2 regions of the Gordonia sp. ABKF26 genome follow, and region 1 is predicted to be linked to the other one. Evidence: predicted binding sites of a transcription regulator. Region 1 holds the regulator's gene; the other holds the start of a gene.

The links. The regulator LexA, encoded in region 1, represses DNA repair genes until DNA is damaged. The targets are predictions, from matches to a motif close to CGAACANNTGTTCG.
Region 2: a site for LexA is predicted at 2,155-2,168, ahead of AB4Z55_RS18650 (DUF222 domain-containing protein). Genes of this name have one in related genera too.

Annotation. Positions count from the first base shown of each region.
Region 1 covers NZ_JBGCVZ010000003.1:3,566,939-3,571,502, reverse strand. The annotation lists gene AB4Z55_RS16480 (DeoR/GlpR family DNA-binding transcription regulator) at 1-605, opposite strand, end outside; gene AB4Z55_RS16475 (phosphoenolpyruvate--protein phosphotransferase) at 755-2,464, shown strand; gene lexA (transcriptional repressor LexA) at 2,442-3,146, opposite strand; gene AB4Z55_RS16465 (LysM peptidoglycan-binding domain-containing protein) at 3,389-3,928, shown strand; gene nrdR (transcriptional regulator NrdR) at 4,028-4,540, shown strand; gene hrpA (ATP-dependent RNA helicase HrpA) at 4,514-4,564, opposite strand, start outside.
Region 2 covers NZ_JBGCVZ010000003.1:4,029,042-4,033,605, reverse strand. The annotation lists gene AB4Z55_RS18655 (NAD(P)/FAD-dependent oxidoreductase) at 1-219, opposite strand, end outside; gene AB4Z55_RS18650 (DUF222 domain-containing protein) at 461-2,140, opposite strand; gene AB4Z55_RS18645 (DUF3349 domain-containing protein) at 2,259-2,582, opposite strand; gene AB4Z55_RS18640 (hypothetical protein) at 2,590-2,871, opposite strand; gene AB4Z55_RS18635 (inorganic phosphate transporter) at 2,908-4,119, opposite strand; gene AB4Z55_RS18630 (hypothetical protein) at 4,271-4,564, opposite strand, start outside.

The sequences.
Region 1 (4,564 bases):
GCCGCGACCATCGCCGCTTTCACCGCCGCCTCGTCGGGATCGGGAGTCGACAGCCCATGGGACTCGCTCAGACCGTTGGTGCCGAGGAACGCGGTGGTGACCCGCAGGCGGCGGAGCGCGTCCACCGTCTCGACGCCCACCGTGGCCTGGGTGAGACCACGGACGCGTCCGCCGAGCGCATGGAGCCCGTCGGGGTGGGTGCCGGCCAGCAGGCCGGCGATGGGCAGGCTGTTGGTGAACAGGGTGAGCCTCCGATCGGGCGCGGTCGCCTCGGCGGCGCGGTAGGTCGTGGTGCCGGCGTCGAAGAGCACGGAACCGCCGTCCGGCGGCAGGAAACGGATCGCCGCCCGGCCGATCGCCGTCTTCTGTTCGATCTGGCTCGACTCGCGCTCGTCGATGCCGAGCTCGCCCAGGGCGCGCATGACCTCGGCGCGCACGGCACCGCCGTGGACCCGCTGCAGATGTCCGGCACGCTCCAGGACGGCGAGGTCTCGACGGACGGTCTCGCTCGTGACGTCGAACTTCTCGGCGAGCGCAGCCACCGACGCCCGTCCGGCGACGCGCACCTCGTCGACGATCGCCTGTTGTCTCTCCTCGGCGTACACACCGCTCCGATCTCCGGTTCCGACCACCCCGCTTGTTGAGGCGTGTGGGATTGCATGTTGTAGTAATTGTGTTTACGCCTGTTTGTGTTGACAAGTCAAGCACTTTTTGTAACGGTGGTCACATCGGTAGTCGAGTGAGAGGCAAGACGATGGCGCAGATCCTGACAGGGACCCCGGTGGTCGGCGGACTGGCCCACGGTCCCGCGCTGTGGCCGGGCGAGCGACCCGATCACTCGCCGGAGAAGCTCGGCGTCGGCGTGGAGATCCCCGAGGAGCGTCGTGCCGACGAGGTGACACGCTTCGCCACGGCGGCCGGCGCCGTCGCCTCGCGACTGCGTACGCGCGCCTCCCAGAACACCGGGGTGACCGCGGAGGTGCTCGCGGCGACCGCGGGACTCGCCGAGGACCGGGGGTGGATCGGGGCCGCGAGCGCGCTCATCACCAAGGGCGCCACGGCCGAGGCCGCTGCCGTCGCCGCGACCGATCAGTTCGCGGCGGTGTTCACCAAACTCGGCGGGTTGATGGCCGAGCGGGTCACCGATCTGAACGATGTGCGCGACCGCGTGCTCGCCGAACTGCTCGGTCTACCCGAACCGGGCGTGCCGACACCGCAGGTGCCCTCGGTGCTGCTCGCCGACGACCTCGCACCCGCCGACACCGCCGGTCTCGACCCGACGACCACGATCGCGCTCGTCACCCGGCTGGGTGGGCCGACCAGCCACACCGCGATCATCGCCCGGCAACTGGGGATCCCGTGTGTGGTGGCCGTGGCCGATCTCGCCGAGATCGGACCCGGCACAACGGTTCTCGTCGATGGGACGACCGGCCGGGTCGAGGTGGAGCCGGACGCGGAGACGGCGCGGGCGCGAGTCGAGGAGGATCGTCGGCACGCCGAGCTCGTCGCCGGGTGGACGGGTCCGGGGCAGACCGCCGACGGCATCGCCGTCTCGGTGCTCGCCAATGTCGCCGACGGATCGTCGGCGCGGGCCGCCGCCGGGCACCCGGTCGAGGGCGTCGGACTCTTCCGCACCGAACTCGCCTTCCTCGAACGCGCCGACGAACCATCGGTCGACGAGCAGGCGGCGATCTACCGCGAGGTACTCGATGCCTTCGACGGCCAGAAGGTGGTGATCCGTACCCTCGACGCCGGCTCGGACAAGCCCTTGAGGTTCGTGACCCACCCAGACGAATCCAATCCCGCGCTCGGTGTCCGTGGGGATCGAATCGCCCTGGCGCATCCCGAGATCCGAGCCCACCAGCTCGACGCGATCGCGCACGCCGCGTCGGGTTCCGACGTCGCGCCGTGGGTCATGGCGCCGATGATCGCCTCGCCGTCCGAGGCGCGCGCCTTCGCCGCGGAGGTCCGCGGCCGGGGCCTGGTCGCCGGGGTCATGATCGAGGTGCCCGCGGCCGCCATCCTGGCCGAGGCCGTGCTCGCCGAGGTGGACTTCGTGTCGATCGGCACCAACGATCTGACGCAGTACACGATGGCGGCCGATCGGATGTCGGCCGATCTCGCCGGATTGACCGATCCGTGGCAGCCTGCGGTGCTCAGCCTGATCGCGGGTGTCGCCGCAGCGGGTGTCCGCCAGGGCAAGCCGGTCGGGGTGTGCGGTGAGGCGGCTGCCGATCCGAATCTCGCCTGCGTGCTCGTCGGTCTCGGGGTGACCTCGCTGTCCAGCGCGCCGACCGCGGCCGCCGCGGTGGGGGCTCGGCTCGGCGAGGTGACCGCCCAGGACTGCCGCGCCGCCGCCGACGCCGCGCTGGCCACGTCCGACCCCGCCGCGGCGCGAGAAGCTGCCGCGGCGGTGCTCGACCGTTCGGTCGGGGGAGAGGTCAGACTCGCCGCATCACGGTGACGACCTTGCCGAGGATCACGGCGTCGTTGCCCGGGATGGGATCGAACAGCTCGTTGTGCGGCATCAGCCACACATTGGCGCCCTGACGCTTGAAGGTCTTCACGGTGGCCTCGCCGTCGATCATCGCTGCGACGATGTCGCCGTTGTCGGCGACGTTCTGCTGCCGCACGACGACCCAGTCGCCGTCGCAGATGGCGGCGTCGATCATCGACTCGCCCACGACGCGCAGCAAGAAGAGCGAGCCCTCGCCGACCAGCTCGCGAGGAAGCGGGAACACGTCCTCGACCGCCTCCTCGGCCAGGATCGGGCCACCGGCCGCGATCCGGCCGAGGACCGGCACGAAGGTCGGCTCGGGCAGCCGGCCGGCCGACGGGGTCTCCGGCGACGGCGATTCGCTCGGCGCGATGTTGACCGCACGCGGCCGGTTCGCATCCCTCTTGAGCAGACCCTTGCGCTCGAGGGTCCGTAGCTGGTGGGCGACCGACGATGTCGAGGCCAGGCCGACCTCGTCGCCGATCTCGCGGATGCTCGGCGGGTAACCGCGCTCGCGTACCGAGCGGCGGATGACTTCCAGGACCCCGAGCTGGCGCGGGGTGAGTGAGGCCTCGGCGGCGGCGACGTCGATAGGGGCCTCGTCGTCGGCTCCCCGCGCTCGGCCGCGCCTATCGCCGGTGTCACTCATGTTCGGTTCCTCTCGTTTTCGGAACGTGCTGGTAGATGGCCCGTGGGGATGTTCAGCCGCGTCCGAGCCTAGCGGAGTGCGACCTGCACCTCAAACATTTGTTCGATGTGTCGCGAGACTTTGTCGGTGCGCCGTGCTACAAATTCGAACATCAGTGCATCGAACATCTGATCGAAGTTCGAACACCGAACGCCAGACACCCGAACACCCGAAGATCCCGCACCGAACACCCGGAGGGCACCATGCGCACCGCCACTCTCGTCGCTCCCGTCCGTACCGAGCGTCCCGACACCATCCGGGCGCGCACCGACCGCGCCGACCGTATCCGGACCCGGACCCCGCTGTCCGACGGTTCTCGGCCCGTCGACAACCGGCCGGCAGGCAACCGTCCGGTGGGCGGGTCGCCACTGACGCCACGCGTCGGCGGCACGCACTGCGGCTCCCCGGTGGGTGCCCGGGGCCGCGGGCCGGTCGGTCCGGATGCAGCGGTGTTCCGTCGCCGTCGCCGCACCGCCGTCGCGGTCCTCGCCGGCGTCGGCCTCGCGTTCGTCGTGTGGGTGTTCGGTGTCGTCGGTCAGAACTATTCGGACTCGATGACGCCCGCCGCGGTGAGCGCAGAGGTCGTCCACGTGCGCGCCGGGGATTCCCTCAGCACGATCGCCGGCCGGGTGGCGCCCGAGATGCCCCGCGACATCGTGATCGACGAGATCGTCGCGATGAACGATCTGCCGTCGAGTGCGCTGCAGGTGGGTCAGCCCCTGCTCACCCCCCGGTACCGCTGAGGCCGGGCGGTATCCTCGATGTCACAGGGGCCGGCCGAGAAGCGGCCGGGCGCACGGTTTCGGTGCGTTCCAGCGTCCCGCGACCTGCGTGAGGACACGATGCGCTGCCCCTTCTGCAAGAACGACGACACCAAGGTCATCGACTCGCGTGTCGCAGATGAAGGGCAGGCCATCCGACGGCGTCGCTCGTGTGTGGAGTGCGGGCGCCGATTCTCCACGGTGGAGAGCGCCGTGCTCGCCGTGGTCAAACGCAACGGGGTCACCGAGCCGTTCAGTCGCGAGAAGGTCATGCGCGGTGTGCGTCGTGCCTGTCAGGGCCGGCACGTCGCCGAGGACGCACTCGCGCAACTCGCCCAGCAGGTCGAGGACACGGTGCGCGCGAGCGGATCGGCCGAGATCCCCAGCAACGAAGTCGGTCTCGCGATCCTGGGTCCGCTGCGTGATCTCGACGAGGTGGCGTACCTGCGGTTCGCGTCGGTGTACCGGTCGTTCGACTCGGTGGACGACTTCCAGCGCGAGATCGACGATCTGAAGTCGTCGGCGTCCGGTGGCGGACGTGTCGAGACCGCCACCACCGATCCCGTCTCAGCCGAGTCGGTCCAGAGCTCGTAGGACGCGCTTCTCCGACACGGGGAA
Region 2 (4,564 bases), 460 kb from region 1:
TGCGCCCGCGTCCTCGACGGCGGGCAGGGCGCCGAGCGCGTGGATCTCGGCCATGGTCGACGGCCAGAGCAGGTGCGTCGAGAGGGTGTCGGACGGAAAGCGGGCCGAATCGATGAGCAGGACACGTGATCCCCTGGTGGCCAGTGCGATTGCCGTTGCCGCGCCGGCGCACCGGGCACCGACGATGACGGCGTCGAAGTGCTCGGTTCGGATGCTCATCGCGAACTCTCCATCCCTCAGCTCGCCACATGGACACATGAGACGATATCCGTGCGGCGTCTCGCCGCGTGGCGGTTTGATCAGCTCCGTCCCGGATAGTGCTGTTGCACCCGGTGGTCGTGGCTTGGCTGTCATCGCGGTCGCGACCATCGGTGGGAGGGTGGCGAGAATCGAGATGGGCGCATGACTTCGAGCACCGTGGCGGAGTTGTTCTGACCGGCGGTGCTCGGGAGCCTGGTGTCTAGAAGGGTGGTGGGTTGGCGTCGTTCCAGCGCTGTTCGGCGCGTTGCTGGCGCCGGAAGTCGCTGTTGCGCAGGTCGTTCAGCCGTGCTCGGGCGGGGTGGTCGGGTGGCCGTCTCGGGGTGAGTTTGTTGAACAGGTCGCGTCCGCTGAAGGCGTTGCCGACGAACATGTGGCCGGTGGGTGTGGTGAACCACGCGGTGAGGAAGTCGTCCTGGTGGTCCTGCCAGCTGGTGAAGGTCTTGATTCGGTGATGAAACCGGCACAGCGGTTTCAGATTCCGCGCATCGGTCGGCCCGCCGCGTCGTGGGTCGGTGTGGTCGAACGGATCGGTGTGATCGAGATCGATCTGCCACACCGGGGCGTTGCAGCCCGGGAAGGTGCAGCACAGTTCACCCGCACGCACCAACGCCTGCAGCTTCTTCGATGGGGTGTATCGCGTCGAAGATCTGTCGGCCTCGGGTGCGACCGGTGCTGGTGCGGTTTCCGGTTCGGCAGGTGTGGGTTGGATGTAGGTGCGGCGGGCTTCGGCGAGCAGCGTTCGGGCGGTGTCGGCGTCGACGATGCCGAGCCGGTCGAGGAAGGCGGGGTCGTCGTCGAGGCCGATCAGCGTCGACAGGTTCACCACGATGTGAAACGTTGCGCGCGGAGCCTGCGACGGCGACGGCGAAACGGTCGGCTCCTGCGGGTCGGCGACAACCGCGTCGATGGCCGGGACGTCGGCGGGGGTGTCGAGGTCGTCGCTGGTCTCATCAAAGTCCTGCACCACCGTGGTGGTGCCGGCTTCGTTTGCGGCAGTGGCGCAGTCGTGGCACAGACAGGCGATTGCGGATTCGCTGCGGGCGAGTGCTTTGAGCGCGTCGGCACGTCGCTCGGGCAGGCTGCGCGGGTCCCCGGGATGTACCGCTGCGGCCATCGAGGAGAGGCGGGCGTCGAATTCGGCGGCATCGACGTCGGGCAACGTGCCGTTGATCCGGGACTGTCCGGGCGTGAACCGATCGGGGGTGACGGTCACCTTGCGGTCTTTGGTCACCCGTTCCTGGCGGCGGCGGATCGCCTCGGGTGCCCATGCCGCGACGATCGCGTCGACCATGGCGGTGAACCGAGCCGTGGACATCGGTGCTCGGGCGAAGATCGCCTCGGCAAGGTGGGCGTCGACGGTCTGCATTTCTTCGTCGTCGGTGATCAGTTCGGTGCGCTTGAGGGCGATCAGGAAGCGGCGCCTGTCGATTCGACCGCACGCGAGTGCGTGTCCGGTGAACGCGAGCCGGTAGCGCAGCGCGTCACCGGCGAAGATGAGTTCTTTCGCTTCGGCCGGGGTGACCGTGAGGGTGGCGCCGACTTCGGCGATGGCCTGTTCGAGGCCGGTCGGGCCGAACTGCTCATACGGGTTCTCCCCGGCGGCGACGCGTGCCGACAGGGCGTCGAAGGCTTCGATGGAGTCGAGTTCGCCGGTGTGCACCTCGGCGCGGCGCTGGGTGTAGTCCATTTCGCGTTCGTCGTGAATGAGACTGGCAACGGTCATCATTCGATGCGCAGACGCGGCCGCCAGGCCGGCGCAATGATTCAGGACCTCGACGAGTTCGGCGGCGGAGAGTTCATTGTCGGGACGAAGGCGCGGTTCGACGGAATGCTGTGATGGGTCCACCGCTGTGGATCCGGCCCCCGCCCCCGATGACATGACTCCACTGTACTCGAATATATGTTCGAGTCAAGGGGTCTGCGGATCTCGGCTCGGTCTGTGCACGTATGTAACCATGACGCACCGACAGGTCCTTGTCGCGAGTGCTATCCGACTCCTAGTGCAACGGTTCGTCGTCGAACGGCCAGCCCGATGCCTCGAGATGCCTTCGGACGCGGGCGATGTCGTCCTCGTGGGGGAGGTCTTGGGTGATCGCGGTGATCTTGACCCCGGCGTCGATCTTCGAGATCGGTTCGGGCGGCGGCGGTGCGTCCCCTCGATCGCGGATGAGGTCGGCGGATACGCTCTCCGCCTCTTCCTCGCTCAGCTGACGACGCAGGAGCGCGAACAACGGGACGTAGTCCTCGCGGGGCACCCCGTCGGGGTAGCCGACCCGCAGCCAATCCACGATCCGCTTCAAAAACTGGCCTCGGTCCGCCACGGTGCCTCTACTTGTAACCGAACGGGAAGATCTTCACGTCGAAGTAGTAGTAGATGGTCTGGCGGGTGATCCACAGCAGCGCGGTGACGATGACGAGTGCGACAACCGCGAAGATCACGTAACCGAGCAGTCGCAGGGAGGCACTGCCGTTCGAGATGGTGCCGTCCGCGCCGACGCCGGGCGCACCTTGGGCATGACAACGCAGGCCCACGGCGAACAGCGCGGGGAGTCCGGCGCCGAAAACCAGGCCCACCAGCAAGACCTTGATGATCGATTCGACGATGTCCATCGGTGTTCGAGTCCTTTCGGGATGCGTCGGTGACCGTCAGGCGATCGTGGTGGGCTTGGCCTGATCAGCCGGAATGATCGAGTCGGTGGTGTCGTCCCATTCGGCGTTGACGTTGTGCGAGTCGATCTTGTTCTGCTGCGCGCGCCAGTACAGGTACCCGGACGCGGCGAGCAGGAGGACGAAGATGGCGATGCCGCCCGCGACGTCGCCCAACAGATTGGCGATGAAGTAGCAGAAGGCACCGACGAGTCCCGCGGCCGGCAGCGTTGTCATCCACGCGACGGCCATACGTCCCGCGACCGACCATCGGACCTGCGCACCCTTCTTGCCTACGCCCGAACCCAGGATCGAACCGGTTGCCACCTGCGTGGTCGACAGGGCCATCCCGGCCGCACTCGAGGTGAGGATGATCGCGGCCGACGAAGCCTCGGCCGCCATGCCCTGGGGTGAGCTGATCTCGACGAGACCCTTGCCCAACGTCCGGATGATGCGCCACCCGCCGAGGTAGGTCCCGATCGCAATGGCTGCGGCACAGGAGAAGACGACCCAGAAGGGCAGGCCGTGGCTCACCGTCGAGGCGTCGAGGTGGCCGGTGACGATGAGTGCCATCGCGATGACCCCCATCGTCTTCTGTGCGTCACCGGTTCCGTGAGCAAGCGACACCAGGGACGCGCTCGCGATCTGGCCGTACCGGAACCCGGCCTCTTTGCGGTTCGCGTCGATACGACGGGTGATCGCGAAGACGAGCCACGTGCCGCAGGCCGCCACGATGCACGCGATGACGGGCGCGAACAGCGCGGGGACGATGATCTTCGAGAGCACACCGTGCCAGTTGATGCCGGAGAGGCCGATCGCCGCGATACCGGAACCGATGAGCCCGCCGAACAGTGCATGGGACGACGAGGACGGTAGGCCGAACAGCCAGGTGAACAGATTCCAGAGAATGCCGCCGATGAGTCCGGCGAAGATGATCAGCAGGGCGGTGGTCGGAGTGAGTCCGGTGACGACGTCGCCCGACGTCTGCTGGATGTTGAGGACGTCCTTGGTGATGGTGGCGGCCACCTCCACGGACAAGAACGCGCCGACGAGGTTGAGGACGGCGGATATCCCCACGGCAACCTTGGGTTTGAGAGCTCCGGTGGCGATCGAGGTGGCCATCGCGTTGCCGGTGTCGTGGAATCCGTTGGTGAAGTCGAAGCCGAGTGCCGTGATCACCAACAGCACGAGGAGGAGCATCTCACCGGTCATTGCCCAATCATGCTGCCGGACCGCCGGTTTCACCTAGAAAGCGAATGCCGGAATTGCCGGTTTCGTCCTGGGGCTTTGCCGGTGCAGCGTCAGGTGTTCACCAAGAATTCACCAAACGGCGTCGACGGGTGGCGGTCGGTGGCTTCGAGGCTCATCCGATCTCGCGCTCGATCGGGGTCTCGACAGCCAGTTGTAGCGCACCCTCGGCGAACCGGGAGACCGGTCCGATCGCGGCATCCAGCGCCTCGTCGTAGCCGTCGCGCGCCTCGCCCCAGAGCCGGCCCGACGAACCGTCTCGCGTCACCCCGATCACGGCGATGAGCTCACCGGTGGTCGGGATGCAGACCGCCCAGACGAACCTCGTCTCCGACTCCCAGCCGTGATGTGCCGCAGTGACATACGCGGTGGGGTCGTCGACCTGGAGACGAGACAACGCCGGGACGTC